Regions from separate parts of the Tardiphaga sp. 172_B4_N1_3 genome, predicted to be linked through region 1. Evidence: predicted binding sites of a transcription regulator. Region 1 holds the regulator's gene; each other region holds the start of a gene.
The links. The regulator LexA, encoded in region 1, represses DNA repair genes until DNA is damaged. The targets are predictions, from matches to a motif close to TGTTCNNNNTGTGTTCNG.

Region 1 (3,277 bases):
ACCTCCCGATCGACGAGATCTTCGGGCGCGTCGCGACGACGCCGTTCGTGGTCTACCCGCCCGGCATCGCCACGATCGTACCCGGAGAACGGCTCACCGAACGGTCAAAGCCGATGATCGATTATCTCAGGATGTTCGAGACCTGCTTCAACACGTTCCCGGGCTTCGACGTCGAGATCCAGGGCATCTACCGCAAGGTCGACGCCAATGGCCGGATCCGGCTTTACACTTACGTGGTCTCCGAATAGGGAGCACGTAAGGAGCCAGATTTGCCAACGGAACTCGAACAGCCGGTCGTCATCCGACCATCACGCGACACCGACGTCGATGCCATGCTGGCGATCTATCGCCGGCACATCCGGCAAGGCGTCGAGGAAGGCGTCAGCGACGCCGACACGCCGCAGCCCGATGATCTCAGAGACCGGCGCAAGAACCTGCGCAGCAAGCGGTTCCCCCACCTCGTCGCCACGCAAGGCGGCGAGGTCGTCGGCTATGCCTATGTGGTGCTGTTCCGCAAGCGACCGGCCTATCGCTACACGGTCAAGCATTCGATCTATATCCACCACGGACATGTCGGCCGGGGCATCGGCCGCCTGTTGATGCGCGAACTGATCGACGTGTGCGCGGCGGCCGGCTTTCGGCAGATCATCGGCTATATCGATGCCGACAACACGGCCTCCCTCGGCCTTCATGAAAGCTTCGGCTTCGCCCGCGTCGGCTTGCTGCCCGGCGTCGCTTATCGCTCCGGCCGCTGGGCCGACACGATCATGGTTCAGCGCTCGCTGGCCACCGGCTCCACGACTCCGCCGCCGCCCATTGGGCGCATGACGTCCGCGTAGCCCAGGCGACCGCGGAAGCATTTTCCATCTCCGCCGCGGTCGACGGCAGGTGAGGAACAGCCTCCTCAAACCTCGCTCAACGTGCATTCTGTTGACGGCAAATTAAGCATTGCAGAACACATATGGAACATATAGTGTTCGTTCATGATTTGTTTCGAGATTCTGTGGCTTTGAGTAGTTTGAGAGTGCCCGAACTCGCGCAACCGATCTTCGAACGATCGTCTCTGGATTGAGGCTCACCGTTCGAAGGCCCTTTGAAACGCACGCGGCGGCCGACACCGTCAACTGAGGATGGCTTCAGATGCTCACGCGCAAACAATACGAACTCCTGCGATTCATCGATCAACGGTTGAAGGAAGCCGGCGTCCCGCCCTCCTTCGACGAGATGAAGGATGCGCTCGACCTGCGCTCGAAGTCCGGCATCCATCGTCTGATCACCGCGCTGGAAGAACGCGGCTTCATACGCCGTCTGCCCAATCGCGCCCGTGCCATCGAAGTCATCAAGCTGCCAGAGCTCGGCGCGCCGGTCACCGGCGGTACCGGCCGCCGCGGCTTCACGCCCAGCGTCATCGAAGGCACGCTTGGCAAGGTGCGTTCGGCCGCCAGCATCGCCAGCAACAGCGGCGATGATGACAATGGCCGCACAGTTGCCATCCCGGTGATGGGCCGGATCGCGGCAGGTACGCCGATCGAGGCGCTGCAGACCCGCAGCCACACCATCAGCATGCCCGCAGACATGCTCGGTTCCGGCGAACATTACGCGCTCGAAGTGCGCGGCGATTCCATGCAGGACGCCGGCATTCTCGACGGAGACACCGTGCTGATCCAGCGCAACGAGAGCGCCGACACCGGCGACATCGTGGTGGCCCTGATCGACGACGAGGAAGCCACGTTGAAGCGCTTCCGCCGCCGCGGCGCGTCGATCGCGCTGGAGCCTGCGAATGACGCCTACGAGGTCCGTATCCTGCCACCCAACCGGGTGCGCATTCAGGGCAAGCTGATCGGCCTGTATCGCCGCTACTGAGATTTGCGCCTCGGCGGATTACTGATCTTCGGGTTGAAGATCGGTTTCCGCCGGCGTCGCATCCACCGGCCGGTTTTGCGGTGGACGACTGTTCTGGATCAGATCTTGCTGGGGCTCATCGGGAATTGCGCGCGACCACGGACGGTCCAGGCCACGCGGTCGCACGGCATCCATCGTAAAGCCATTCGCGGTTCGGTGCAGGCCCACCGCACCATTTCGTTGCAGGCGATCCTGATCGATCACCAGCGCCCTGCAATCTCTCGGCGATTGTCGCGCCGTGACGATGAGCGCCGCTTTCTCGCAATCATCTGTGAAGGCATCCGGCTGTAAAACCAGCGCCACCAAAGCGCCATCGGCCAGTGCCGTGATGCACCCGTCGCGGTCGCAGGACACACCGTGGCTGAGGGAGGCATCCGTTGGCAGCCGTGCGTCGGCATCACCGGCAAGCCACTCCTTCGCGAGAAACGCATCCTTGGCGCTGCGCATCATATGCAGGCGCCCCTCCCTGCCCCGTACCGCAACGCTGTGACCGTCACCCGAAATCAGGACATCCGGCTGCTTGACCAGCAACGCCCAGACAATCGAGAGCGCAAGCACACCAAGCCCTGCGAGGCGCAACGGCGTGCGCAGCAATCCCAGCACGATGATGCCGATACTGGCTGATATCAGCGGTCCCGTCCCGAAGGCCGGCATCCGGCCGATGGCGCCGGGCAAGGCTGCCACCCATTGCGTGACGACAATCATCCACTGGATGCCGACATCCATCAGCCGCCAGAACACACCGTCAAAGCCAAACGGCATGGCCACCAAACCGAGAATGCCCGCCGGCATAACCAGTGCCGAGACCACCGGCATCGCCAGGAGATTGGCGACGACGCCATAAGGCGTGACGCGATGGAAATGAAACGCGGCATAGGGCGTGGTGGCGAGGCCCGCGACCAGCGAGGCCAGCACGAGCATCGCGATCTCGCGTCCGCCCCATAGCGCCACGCGCGCCGTCGCGGAATGATCGGGCGAGGCAAACAGCGCGGGCATGCCGATCTGCACCAATGCGACCAGCCCCAGCGTCGCCGCGAATGACATCTGAAAACTCGGATGCACCAACGCTTCCGGCGCCACGATCAGCACAACCATTGCTGCCACCGCCAGCGTACGGAACGTCACCGCCCGGCGATCGACCATGACTGCAATCAGCACAACGGCCGTCATGAAAAAGGATCTCTGTGTCGCGACTTCGGCACCTGACAGCAGCAAATAGAACAGTGCTGCGAATAACGCCGCAGCCGCTGCGACTTTCTTGATCGGGAATGTCACGGTCAGGACAGGGATCAGTGCCAGCAGTGCGCGTATCGCAAAGAACACCACGCCGGCGACAACGGCCATGTGATAGCCAGAAATCGACAACACATGACCG
Region 2 (3,277 bases), 4.6 Mb from region 1:
TGGCGCCGGTGTCAAAAAAGGCGATGGCCTCGCCAGAGGCACGGGCCTTTCGCGTAAAGCCCAGCGCTTCGTAGAACGCAATGCTCCTGCGCATATCCGCCACGCCCAGCGTGATTACCGTCATGCGCGCGATCGGCGCCGGTGGTTTCGTCATCGTCATGCGTGTCACTCCTGTACTCACTCTATAGATCGAAAAGAGGGACGTTGGCAGGCTCTGGTTTCCTGCCAACGTCCCCTCTCCACCACTCCGTACGCTGCGAGACCTGCGGAGTTAGAACAGATTCAGTTGCTGACCGGCACCGGCCGGCTTCTCGAAATGATCGAGGGTGAGTTTCGAACGACGCTTGTTGAGGCCAAGCTTCGTGCAGGCGATCTCGAAGCGGCGACCGATCATCCAGGCCATGGGTCCGGTGCCCTTCATGCGCGTGCCCCATTGCGAGTCGTAATCGCGGCCACCGCGCATTTCGCGGATCAGCGTGAAAACATGCCGATAGCGATCCGGATAATTCGCGATCAGCCACTCGCGAAACAGATCGCGTACTTCCATCGGCAGCCGCAACAAAACGTAACTGGCTTCCTTGACGCCGGCATGCGCGGCGGCATCGAGAATCCGTTCGATCTCGCTGTCATTCAGCGCAGGGATCACGGGCGCCACCATCACCGTGGTCGGAATGCCGGCCTCGGATAGCTGCCGCAAAGCTTCCAGCCGCTTCGACGGCGTCGACGCGCGCGGCTCCATGGTGCGCGCGAGCTTCGGATCGAGCGACGTCACCGACAACGCCACTTTGACCAGATTGCGCTTCGCCATCCGCGCCAGGATATCGATATCGCGCGTCACCAAAGCCGACTTGGTGACGATGCCGACGGGATGACCGGTCTTCTCCAGCACTTCGAGAATGCCGCGCATCACCTGACGCTCGCGCTCGATCGGCTGATACGGATCGGTATTGGTACCGATCGCGATCATCTTCGGCTCGTACTCGGCGGCGGCCAGCTCCTTCTCAAGCAGCGCCGGCGCATCGGGCTTCACGAACAGTTTGGATTCGAAATCGAGCCCGGGCGAGAGACCGAGATAGGCGTGGGTCGGCCGCGCGAAACAATAGATGCAGCCATGCTCGCAGCCGCGATAGGGATTGATCGAACGGTCGAAGCCGATATCCGGCGATTCATTGCGCGTGATGACCTTGCGCGCGGTGTCCGTCGCAACAGTCGTCTTGAACGGCGGCAATTCATCGAGGCTCTGCCAGCCGTCATCAAAGGCGACCCGGGCCTCGGCCTCGTAGCGCCCGCTGTCGTTGGACTGGGCACCGCGGCCGCGTCGCCGCTGCTGGTCGATCGCCACCGCGATCTCGGGAAAAGGGGAAAGCGCACCCGCCGGCTTATCGGAGGGCGCCGGGACCGGCGGGTGCTTGAGGGCAGCGATCTGGCGACTCATGAAGCCACGATAGCGCACAAACGGAACAAATCAAGAACATAAATAGGGTGGCACACGGCCGGGGCACTGTGCATTCTCCCGCCGCCTTGCAGGGGCGGCCGAAAGTCGAACCGCCCCGAAATTGCAGCAGCCGCCGGTGCCGCATAGACTATGACGAAACGATAACGCGGCCACCCCGTTGTTGAGAGGTATTATCCGACACCCATGCTGAGCGTGATCATCCCCACCGAAGGCGTCGAACAGCCCGCTGTTGCCACACTGGCAGCGCTGGTGCCGGGCGCTGCTGCCGGTGTGATCCGCGAAGTGCTGCTGGTCGATCGCGCTGGCACCGATGTCATCGAACGTGTCGCCGATGTCGCGGGCTGCGGCTTCCTGACCTCGCAGGGATCGCGCGCCGCGGCGATGGCCGCCGGCGCCAAGCAGGCGCGCTCGCCCTGGCTAATGTTTCTCCATGCCGGCGCCGTGCTCGATGCCGGCTGGATCGAGGAGACCCAGCAATTCATCCAGCGCGTCTCGACCAGCAACCGCCCCCGCGCGGGCATTTTCCGCTATGCGCGCTCGCCCTATGACGAGACCAATTTTCGCGATGGCCTGAAGCACCTGGTCCGGATGATCACGGGACCCAAGGCCGATCAGGGCCTGCTGATCGCCCGCGAACACTATGATCGTCTCGGCGGCTACGCGCCCGATGCCCGGCGCTCGGAAGCGCGGTTGCTGCGCCAGCTCGGCCGCTCCTCACGCACATTGCTGCGCAGCCGGATCATCGTCGCCTGATCATGGCCGCCCAAGCCCCCGATGCCGTTCAGCCTGCAGTGCTACGCGATCTCCAGCCTGGCGATATCGACTGGGTCATCCGCAGTCACGGCGAGCTCTATGCGGCCGAATACGGGTTCGATGCATCCTTTAAGGCGCTGGTAGCCGACATCGCTGCAGAATTCGTCGCATCATGCGATGCCACGCGCGAACGCTGCTGGATCGCCGAGATGGATGGCGCACCCGTCGGCTCGCTGTTTCTCGTGAAAGAATCCAACGACGTCGCCAAATTTCGGCTCTTGCTGATCGATCCCAAGGCGCGCGGACAAAAGCTCGGCCAGCGCATGGTGACGGAATCCATCGCCTTTGCGCGGCAATGCGGTTATCGCAGGATCACGCTGTGGACCCAGAGCAATCTCGGCGCAGCGCGAAAAATCTATCAGGATGCCGGCTTCGCGCTGGTCGCCACCGAGCCGCATCGCAGTTTCGGTCAGGATTTGATCGGCGAGACCTGGGAGCTCGTGCTCTAGACCGACGCGCCCTTCGCTTTCGGACGTCGCAGATGCTCATCGAGCCGCGGCATGATCTCCACGAAATTGCAGGGCTTTGTGCGGTAATCCAGTTGCGCGGCAAGGATGCCGTCCCAGCCATCGCGGCAGGCGCCGGGCGAACCCGGCAGGCAGAAGATAAATGTCGCGCCGGCGGTGCCAGCAGTCGCGCGGCTCTGGATCGTCGAGGTACCGATCTTGGCGTGGCTCAGCATGTGAAACGCAATCGAGAAACCATCCATCCGCTTCTCGAACAGAGGCTCGATGGCTTCCGGCGTGACATCGCGGCCGGTGAACCCCGTGCCGCCGGTCGTCATGATCGCGTCGACACCAGGATCGGCGATCCATGCACGCACGATCGTCCGGATCGCCTCGACATCGTCCGTGACGATCTCTCGCTTCGCCAGCATGTGACCGGCCGATGTCAGCCGATCCGCCAGCGTCGCGCCGGACTTGTCGTCGTCAAGCGAGCGCGTATCGGAGATCGTCAGTACCGCGATGTTGAGCGGCACGAAGGCCTTGGTCGCATCAGGCTCCATCG
Region 3 (3,277 bases), 1.6 Mb from region 1:
CTATCTGTTCATCAGCCACAACCTTGCTGTGGTCAGGCACATGGCTGACCGGATCGGCGTGATGTATCTCGGCCGCATCGTGGAGATTGCGGAAGGGCGCGAACTCTTCCGCGCGCCGCGCATGCCCTATACGCGCATGCTGCTGGGCGCCGTGCCGGATCTGGCCATGTCAGGCCGCGCACGCATCGCAGTCTCCGGCGAGATTCCCAATCCGATCGATCCGCCCTCCGGCTGCACGTTTCATCCGCGCTGCCCGGAAGTGTTCGATCTCTGTCGCAAGGTGGTGCCGGATCTGGTCGACGGCGTCGCCTGTCATGCGGTCAACAAACTGATCGCGCCGCCAAGCGAGGCTGTCCCCGCCGCGCGGCGATAATTGCGATCAGCGTGCACTCAGATCAGGGTGTCCTGAAACGACAACGCGGCAGGCACCGCAGGGTATCGGCAACAGACCCCCACAGCACCCACCGCGAAATCATTCAGCCGACACTGTCGGCTGCAAGATCGGTCCGGCAAGATCACTGCGCATGAACGTCAGTGCGTCTCCGGACCCGATCCGATCAATCTTCTGCCGGCTCCTCGCCGTCACCGCCATCTTCGTCGCGCTCGATGGGACCGGCGAGAATCTGCTCGGCGATCAGGCCGGAATTCTGCCGGATCGAGGCTTCGATCTTGGCGGTCATGTCCGGATTGGCTTTCAGGAAGGCCTTGGAATTCTCGCGCCCCTGGCCGAGGCGCTGGCTGTCATAGGAGAACCAGGCGCCGGACTTCTCGACGATTCCCGCTTTTACGCCGAGATCGAGGATCTCGCCCATCTTGGAGACGCCTTCGCCATACATGATGTCGAATTCGACCTGCTTGAAGGGCGGTGCCAGCTTGTTCTTCACGACCTTGACGCGGGTCGAGTTACCAACGACCTCGTCGCGCTCCTTGATCGCGCCGATGCGGCGGATGTCGAGACGGACCGAGGCGTAGAATTTCAGCGCATTACCGCCGGTGGTGGTTTCCGGCGAGCCATACATCACACCGATCTTCATGCGGATCTGGTTGATGAAGATCACCATCGTATTGGATTTGTTGATCGAGGCGGTCAGCTTGCGCAGCGCCTGGCTCATCAGACGAGCCTGCAGGCCGGGCAGCGCGTCGCCCATTTCGCCTTCGAGTTCGGCGCGCGGCACCAGCGCAGCCACGGAGTCGATGATCAGGACGTCCACCGCGCCGGAGCGCACCAGCGTGTCGGCGATTTCCAGCGCCTGTTCGCCGTGATCCGGCTGCGAGATCAGGAGCTCATCGACATTGACGCCCAGCTTGCGGGCATAGACCGGGTCGAGCGCGTGTTCGGCGTCGATGAAGGCGCAGATGCCGCCCTTCTTCTGGGCTTCCGCGGCGCAATGCAGCGCCAAAGTCGTCTTGCCCGAGGATTCCGGTCCGTAAATCTCGATCACGCGGCCCTTCGGCAGGCCGCCGACGCCGAGCGCGATATCGAGGCCGAGCGAGCCCGACGAAATCACCTCGATATCCATCGACCGGTCGTTCTTGCCGAGCTTCATCACCGAGCCCTTGCCGAACTGGCGCTCGATCTGGGAGAGCGCGGCCGACAGGGCCTTGGTCTTGTCCATGGAGGATCCTTCAACGATACGCAGGGCAGTCGGAGTGGTAGCCATTGATCTAGCTCCTTATGAAGGGATTCGCGACAGGACAAACGGCAAGCGCCAAAGGATGGCGGCGCTGTTCGGGTTGAAAACAATGTACCCTATCTGTTCTATGTTCGCAATATGTTCTTTTGGGAATTTGGGTACTGGCCTGTTTCCGACCTCAGTGGCCTAGTTTGAAATCAACAGTGGCCTGATTTGATTCTTGGAGTGTTCGATGTCCGATATTGTGCGCGATCTATTCGACCGTTGGGAGAAGGTTTGGCATGAAGCCCAATACGACATAATTCCAAGCTGCGTGGGATCGCACTACATCCGGCATGACGAGAAAGGCGACCGGACCGTTACTCGGGACGCCTATGCAGCCGAATTGAAGACGGTGCACAAAGATCGGCCCGGGACCCGCGTAGTGGTCTACGATCACTCCTTTACGGATGACCGCGCATGGTTTCGATTCGCATTTGTATGGCCTGACCCTGCCACTGGTGAACAACGTAGCCGCGCCGGCATGCAGAGCTACCGGATTGAGGACGGCAAGCTTGCTGAAACCTGGATCACGCTGCTGGCCTTGGGCACCACATGGGCCGATGAGCCCCAAGAGCGTTGGACAGTGCGTAGAGCATAAGAAAAGGCCGCCTCAGTGGGCGGCCTCTTTCATTTTGTACCTTCGTTTCCAGTCCACGGCATATTTTGGCCCGACGCATAGCCGGGAGGCGGCGGAATTTGAGGCGTGGCGTCCTTATAGATCATCTTGAAGATGCTGGCGGCAGTATCGAGCCATAACTTGCGCTGCGGTTCTGGCCAAGCAGTTCCTGATGCGGGGAGTTCTTTTAGAAGCCCCTGAATGAATGGGTGCAGATCAGGCGGATCGCCATCGCCATTACCTTTGCCTCCCTTGTCGCCCTCATCAGAGGGTGGTGGTGGCGGCGGCGGGTCATCAGCTTTGGAGGCAAAAGCAGGCATCACCAAACGCGTTTTGCCATGCTCGAAGTACCCAGCCTGTTCGGCCGACCGTTCAAAAACTTGTCGGGCGCGACCCGTTTGTTTTTCGGCGACACCCAACCCGATCATGTCGCGCTCAAGCGCTGCAGCAGGCGGGAGAACGCCATTCTTATAGTTTTCGAAGATGGCCTTGTAGAGCGGGACATTCTGAAAGGCTCGCGCCCGCGCCTCTCGCTCGCGCTGGGGATCGACCATCATGCGCCCGAGGGGCGAAAGCTTGTGATGTCCGGACGTCGTTTCGATCACTCCAAACATGCGCGCGGCTGAGAGCTGCATGCGAAAGCCGCTGCTCTTGGGGCTCACGTTCATCCACGCGGACAATTGCGAGTCGTCGCAGTCGCTCGTCCCCGCATGCGAATGGATAGCCTGCGCAACCTCAAGAGCGTCACCTAGATTGTTGTACGGAAAACCGATGGTGGAACGCTGGCGCGCGTCGGCGTCGTCCTGCGCCGCATCCACTACACTGGTTACGTTGTCTCCTGACATGTGGCTTCTCCCTATCCGGTCGCGAGAACTCCGCTGAAACACACCATAAGGGTTCCTATCCACAACGTCAACTCTTTATCCAAAATTGGCAGACGGACCTTGACGCTATCCAATTTGTCTGCCAGAAATGGATTAACGCT

Region 2: a site for LexA is predicted at 1,457-1,474, ahead of AB7783_RS28080 (PA0069 family radical SAM protein). Genes of this name have one in related genera too.
Region 3: a site for LexA is predicted at 1,763-1,780, ahead of recA (recombinase RecA). Genes of this name have one in related genera too.

The regions. Positions count from the first base shown of each region.
Region 1 is NZ_CP197238.1:1,387,623-1,390,899, reverse strand. Features, by position in the region: gene AB7783_RS06265 (Orn/Lys/Arg decarboxylase N-terminal domain-containing protein) at 1-248, shown strand, start outside; gene AB7783_RS06260 (GNAT family N-acetyltransferase) at 270-839, shown strand; gene lexA (transcriptional repressor LexA) at 1,141-1,863, shown strand; gene AB7783_RS06250 (ComEC/Rec2 family competence protein) at 1,882-3,277, opposite strand, start outside.
Region 2 is NZ_CP197238.1:5,955,278-5,958,554, reverse strand. Features, by position in the region: gene AB7783_RS28085 (VOC family protein) at 1-154, opposite strand, end outside; gene AB7783_RS28080 (PA0069 family radical SAM protein) at 272-1,435, opposite strand; gene AB7783_RS28075 (glycosyltransferase) at 1,640-2,209, shown strand; partial or broken gene AB7783_RS28070 (GNAT family N-acetyltransferase) at 2,239-2,718, shown strand; gene moaB (molybdenum cofactor biosynthesis protein B) at 2,715-3,275, opposite strand.
Region 3 is NZ_CP197238.1:2,952,697-2,955,973, forward strand. Features, by position in the region: gene AB7783_RS13970 (ABC transporter ATP-binding protein) at 1-373, shown strand, start outside; gene recA (recombinase RecA) at 558-1,661, opposite strand; gene AB7783_RS13980 (nuclear transport factor 2 family protein) at 1,867-2,274, shown strand; gene AB7783_RS13985 (hypothetical protein) at 2,304-3,137, opposite strand.